DNA from 2 places in the Priestia sp. Y58 genome. Region 2 is predicted to be linked to the other one. Evidence: predicted binding sites of a transcription regulator. Region 2 holds the regulator's gene; the other holds the start of a gene.
What was found. Region 2 encodes LexA, which represses DNA repair genes until DNA is damaged. Its sites were predicted from a motif close to CGAACATATGTTCG; they were not measured.
Positions count from the first base shown of each region.

Region 1: MMB68_RS24730 (Y-family DNA polymerase) is a predicted target of LexA. The motif match lies at 1,412-1,425, and genes of this name have one in related genera.

Region 1 is NZ_JAKWFL010000012.1:46,574-50,013, reverse strand. Features, by position in the region: gene MMB68_RS24735 (serine/threonine protein kinase) at 1-1,238, opposite strand, end outside; gene MMB68_RS24730 (Y-family DNA polymerase) at 1,473-2,738, shown strand; gene MMB68_RS24725 (hypothetical protein) at 3,119-3,268, shown strand; gene MMB68_RS24720 (DUF8096 family protein) at 3,342-3,440, shown strand, end outside.
Region 2 is NZ_JAKWFL010000001.1:301,911-305,350, forward strand. Features, by position in the region: gene MMB68_RS01670 (DUF896 domain-containing protein) at 1-125, opposite strand, end outside; gene MMB68_RS01675 (YneB family resolvase-like protein) at 195-863, opposite strand; gene yneA (cell division suppressor protein YneA) at 917-1,246, opposite strand; gene lexA (transcriptional repressor LexA) at 1,393-2,010, shown strand; gene MMB68_RS01690 (magnesium transporter CorA family protein) at 2,222-3,440, shown strand, end outside.

The DNA.
Region 1 (3,440 bases), on a different contig from region 2:
TTATCTGAATTGTAGAAATGGAAAGGTGCTAAAAGAACATCTGGGCTATAACTTAGCTGAAAATCTAAAACTGCCCTCGATCTTCTCTCAATCTCTGAAGCAAACCTAAAATCTTTTGGTGTTTCTTTTTTTAAAGTATTTATAACGTAAGGTAATTTCTTATACGTTTCCTTGCTTGTAAATGCTGAATAACCCAGCGTTTGTGTATAAGGATCAATTAACAACCGCGTATCTTCTCCGCGAAGTGATTGATAATTTTTATCTGAGAATATTAACTGTGGAGCATTGAAAACTACTCCATCTAAATCGCTTTCTTTGGAAATTTGATTAATTAACTTTGAGTCGTTATTTTGAGATACAATGATGAGTTCAAGTGAATTAGGTTTATAATTGAAATTAAAAGTTTTCTCTTGTTTTCTTTTTATACAATTGTTAAGTGTTGATCTTATATTATCTAGAGTTAAATTTCTTTTATACGGTTCTTTTAAAAGTAATGTTTCAATCATTATAGAAATTTCAAGAGGAATATTCTGCACTTTATTAATGACCGGTTCTGGTTTTTCATTAATAATTTTAAACATAGCTTCTAGCTGATTAGACATTTCTAGGGGCTTTTCATTAGTAAGTAATTCATAAAAGATGGCTCCTAATGAATAGTAATCTGCCCGATAATCAATGTCTTTTGCAGAACTTAGTTGTTCAGGAGCCATATAAGCGAGTGTTCCCATACCTTGTCCGGTAATCGTAAGTGAACTAGCGTCAATTAGCTTCGAGATTCCGAAATCTAGTACTTTAACTTGAAAAGTTTTTTCGTCTACTAATATAATATTTTCCGGTTTTAAGTCTCGATGAATAATCCCAGCTTCATGAATCTCATTTACAGCATTAAAAATGTTTAATATTAAGGTTGATGCGCCATTGACAGATAATGCCCCTGTGTCTCGTACGAATTTTTCCATACTTATACCTTCGACATATTCCATCACAATATAACGATAACTTTCTAAACCATCTTTATAGATACCATCATCAATGTAATCTACAGTTCCTTCTCCCTTAATATTCTTCAATATTCTAATTTCTCTTTCTATTCTTTTCACTCCGTCGCTTTGCATAGCCATCATATTTTCACGAATGAGCTTTAGCGCATAAGGCTTATTATCTTTTTCAACTAAATAAGTTGTTCCAAAACTACCTGACCCCAGTACTTTTATTACCTTGTAATTATCAATAACCATAAAATCCCTCCTCTAAATACATACTACCACTTCTTTCTACAAAAAGGATTGTATGTAGTTCTTTATATTTATTAATTTGATGGATGAATCTACTTATGAACTTATCCTTTAGAATGGTGAAACTGCTATTTAATAGCAATAATCGGGAAAACTTTAGAGTTTTTATTGATTAAAGAACATTTGTTCGTATATAATATAGAGAACAAATGTTCTTTAATTTAAGGAGTTCTTTTAATGGATGATAGGCAGCTACCAAACAGAGTGATTATTTGTATAGACATGAAATCGTTTTTTGCCTCGGTTTCCTCTGTCATACGGGGGTTAAATCCGTTGAAAACAAGACTTGCGGTGGTGGGGAATATCAAAAGGTCAGGATCGGTTGTGCTAGCTGCCACACCTTTATTAAAGAAAGAAGGGATCAAAACAGGAAGTCGTCTTTTCGACATTCCTAAAAGGAAAGATATCCATGTGGTGAATCCATCTATGGAGAGATATATTAAGGCTTCGAACTATATTTCAAGTTTGGTGTTACAGTATGTGGCTCCTGAAGACTTTCATGCGTATAGCATTGATGAGTTATTTATTGATGCGACAGCTTCGTTGCATTTATTCGCTCAAACACCAGAAGAACTGGCCCATAGAATCATCAACGAGATTTATCGCAAGACACGGCTGACAGCTACCGCAGGTATCGGTCCGAATCTCTTACTGGCGAAGGTGAGCTTAGATCATGAAGCCAAGAACAGCCCAACAGGAGTTGCCTATTGGCGATATGAGGATATTCCCTTTAAGTTGTGGTCCATTCATTCGATGAAGGATTTCTGGGGGATCTCGTCTGCTACGGAAAGACGCTTAAATCGTTTGGGTATTCACTCTATCAAAGAACTCGCTTTTTCTTCAAAAGAGATGTTACGAAAGGAATTTGGCATACTAGGAGAAGAGTTGCACCAAAATGCGAATGGCATTGATTACAGTCGCATTTCTGATGTATATATTCCTAGCTCTCGTTCCTTTGGAAAGAGTCAAATTTTATTCCGTGACTATACAAACCGAAAAGAAGTGGAGTTATTGCTGTTGGAGCTATTGGATGATGTATGTTTCCGTTTACGCATGCATCAAGTGGTGGCTCAAACGATTCATTTATCCATTAGCTACAGCAAACAAACAGGTGGAGGCTTCTCCAGACAAAAGAAAATGGGGAGAGCTTCGAACTTAAGCCAGGATATCTTTCCATATTGTTTAACCATTTTACATACATATGATAGTGGCATGCCGATTCGCTCCATTGGCATTTCATTATCCAACACAAGCATTCAAGAAGAGGAGCAAATGAGCTTATTTGAGGACATTGATCAACGTGAAAGAGCCTATGCTCTTGCCAAAACGATTGATGACATTCGGCTGCGTTATGGCAAGAATAGTGTACTACGTGCGTCTAGTCACCTTCCTTATTCAACAGCTCGTTATCGAAACGGCCTTATAGGTGGCCATAAATCCTAAGGAGGAAAAAGATATGGAATCTAGATGAATGAAAAAATGGCGTCCATTCGCCACTATGCCCGAGCAATACATAGGATTAAAGGAAGTTATAAATAAGCAACTAAAGGTAGATCAACCTGTTTTAACAGAAGAATTTCACTTTAATTGAAGCCTTACATACAAATAAACAAGTGTACCTTACGTATTACAAGCATGGGCAGTGTATAACGGAAACAGGAGTTATTCAGTTTGTTGATTCTCTTGGGAATTTATTTACTTTCATTGATGACGTATTTGAGTTAAAGAATAAAATGAGGTTAAGCGAGCTAATTGATGTTCGCTTGGCTTAATTCCTGAAGAAATCGTATGCAGGAATCACTTATTTGGGTGGAGGTACATTCATGTACAATTTTAGAATCTACACGTTACGTGACGGTTCAAAGAGAGTCATTACAGTAAAAGAAGGAGAATCATTTAAAGAGGAACTCCAAAGAGCAGGTATTCAAGAAACTCAAATTTTTCAGATGCAACTAGTGGAAAAACCAGAGTAATCTTAACATATACCTTTTATATAGACCTAATTGTGTTAGTCTAATAAAAGCCAAATAGAAAAGAGTGATCAATCTGGAAGAAATAAAAGAGCAAGAAATCGATTTTGATAAAGTGTATGACTATGTGGAATTTCCTGATAAGGTCAGTGGCAGGTGCGACAACTGCAACTCA
Region 2 (3,440 bases):
CGGAAAACTTTTAAATATTCCTGACGTAGCTCTTGCTGTTCTTTCGCTTCAGATTCTGTCAGCCCTTCAGCCTTTGCCTTTTTTGAAAGAGCATTAATACGAGCAAGTTTATCTTTTGATAGCATATAAAACCTATCTCCTTATAATCAATAATTAAAATTACCGAACCGCTCCGGCAACATGTAGTCATCTTACTAAATCTCTTTCGTTTTATCAAGAGATTGAGCACTCTCTTGGTACTCTTGATAGCGGCGATGTACCGTCGCTTTTGAAATATTATGACCAAAACCTTTTAGCGTAACTGAAATTTCAGCAAAGGTTAAGCCGTTATGACGAAGGCGGACAATTTCTTCAATCGGCGCTTCTTTTTTTTCCCTTCCCGAGTTAACTCCTTGATTTTTTAAATTTTTCTGCGGACGATAACCGTTTTCTACGGCTCTTTTCATTCCTCTTTTAATTTTAGCATTATGTAATTTCCGCTGATGCTCTTCCACTAAGCTAATAATATCTAACACCATTGAATCAGATTCTGAAAGCTGAAGCTGACCTTGATGACTAATCGTATAGATGGTAGCATTTTCTTTATGAAAAGCATGAAGCAGCGCAATTCGGGCATTTCCTCTGCCTAATCGTGTTTCGTCTTGAATGAGCAGCACGGATATTTTCTCTTCTTTCATTGTATGAAGAACATCCAAAATACCCTCTCTGTCTACATCATATCCGCTTGCTTTTTCCATCACGACTTTTTTCACCTCTAGATGGTGAAGATCAGCAAGCTTTTTTAATTCTTCTTGCTGGCGCTGTAAAGATGTTTCTTGGGTTTTTTTATCCGTACTGACACGGCAATAAATAATGGCGTCCACTTTTATCACGACCTTTTCGGCTTCTAACAATATTCAGGAACGGCCGTTACACACTACTGTTCAATTGCCACTTGATTATGTAACTCTTTTTTTAAAACAGGAATATATAATTTATCTCCAGGTGATAAAGACTGGGCAGTATCTGAGTTTAAATCATTGACGTCTTCAACCCATTTGACAAATTCATTGGTGGTCAAATGATGGTGATTATGATACTTGTTGGACAAGTCCCAAAGCGTATCTCCTTTTGTAATAGTAACCGTTGAATATTTGTCTAAATCTACTTTATCCGCTCCTAAAACCAGCGTCAATACATATGTAAGTGCAGCGATAACTGCAAAAAAAATAGCGTAATGTTTCATAGAATGTAAGAATTGTTGCATATTATGATCCCCCTATCAGAATATATGTTCTTATTTTATTGAGAACATTTGTTTCTGTCAATGGAATTCTTCGAACTTATGTTTGTATATTGACACATCACGTGGTATAATTCACCTAAAGAATAGCTAAAATCGAGGTGAAAAATATGAAGCTATCAAAACGTCAACAAGACATACTAGATTTTATTAAGCACGAAGTAAAATTAAAAGGTTATCCGCCTTCTGTTCGCGAGATTGGGGAAGCGGTAGGATTAGCCTCTAGCTCCACTGTACACGGGCATTTAGCTCGTTTAGAAAGCAAAGGGTTAATTCGCAGAGATCCAACAAAACCAAGAGCAATCGAAGTTCTTCAACTAGATGAAGTAAACATCCCTAAAAGCAATGTCATTAATGTTCCTGTTATCGGTAAAGTAACAGCGGGTCTTCCTATAACAGCCGTTGAAAATGTGGAAGAATATTTCCCTCTTCCAGATAAATTCGTTTCTCCAGATGATCATGTATTTATGCTTGAAATTATGGGAGAAAGTATGATTGAAGCAGGTATTCTAGATGGCGATATGGTAATCGTACGTCAGCAGCAAACGGCTAATAATGGAGATATTGTGGTCGCTATGACCGAGGATAACGAAGCAACGGTAAAACGTTTCTTCAAAGAAGAAAATTTCGTTCGTTTACAGCCTGAAAATTCAACGATGGCGCCTATTATTCTTCGCCACGTAACGATTTTAGGAAAAGTAACTGGTGTATATCGCACGATTCACTAATCAGACACTGTATGTAAAGCCAACTAATCATGATGTTAGTTGGTTTTTTTACGTTTGTTTTCTAAAAAAATTGGCATATTATAAATGATACGTTGAATCATCGCAAGCAGGTAGAACGGTTTTTGTAAAGCTTGTTTCACTTTTTACTTTCTATCTGCATTTCCGCGACTCTTACAAGGAAATACAACCGACCATAAGAAGGATGTAGTTTATGACCAATACACCAAGGAAAACAGAATCATTTCAAACCATTGTACCTACCAAAGCAATGAACATGTTTCTTTTTCCTTTTTCTTTTGATCGAAAAAATAAAGAGCAGCTTGTTCATGCACTGAAAGAAAATTTGTTCGAGTTTTTTTCCATTCAAAACAAACATTTAGAAAAAGAATACTACGGAGAACAGTATTACGTATCTCATGATAGCCTGGATCAATATTTTCTTCCTTACATTGAATGTATTCTATTCCCTGACTCGTGCGAAAAAGAAGGGTTGCTTCGATTTTCCAAAAAAATAGACCATACCATTACGTTACACACTTCCTCCACCACCGTGTCTAGCAACGTGCTGTCTGTGGATGTTTTTTTATGTCCTTTTGAAATTGGCGTCATGACCATTCGCACTGAGATGAGCCATGATCATTATACCTATGATGATATTTTAGAATTCATGAATCATTTTCGTGTATTAGAACCGAAGCTTGCTGAAGAGCATGGATCCACCATTACCTATGAACATCATCGCTATAGCAAAGTACAAGATTATATTTTTTCACAGCTTGCGCCATTTTTGAACGAACACATCAAGAAAGAAGCCACGCGTGAACAGCACGTTGGGAGCCTTCCTTATTTTATCGATGAACGGATGTTTGTGTTAAGTTATGTAACGGTAAATAAAGAGCAAGAGATTAATTCCACAACTTTATTTCGTACTGGGCAGCTAAATAGCTATACGCCTGACGGGAAAGCGTTTATTTCTGCACACAATCATGAGTATATTAAAACGTATAATACTAAACATGTGTATGAAAGGTGGGCTCCTGAAACTTATTACGTCATAACAGACCATGTGTTTTCATGTATTTCTAAATCGGCAGACTCTAAAACGGATCAGCTTTTGATGAATCATCTATTTGGCCAGCATTACTATAATTTATTTTTACATTTTTTCTATAAAATCGTGTTGCTAAAACTATCTTATGAGTATTCTCAGCTCACGTTTCATAAAAATTCAGAGGGCATTGAACGACTAATCCGCTCTATTACCGTATTTTCAGGTAAATATTTATTTTTAGAAATTAGCTCTCGCACAGAAGGTCAAGAGTTTTCTGAGCTCTTTAAAAAAATCTTCCACATCAATTCTCTTTATCAAGAAGTCAAAGAAACCCTTGGTACTTTGTACCAAAATCAAGAGAAAATCGCAGCCAAACGTC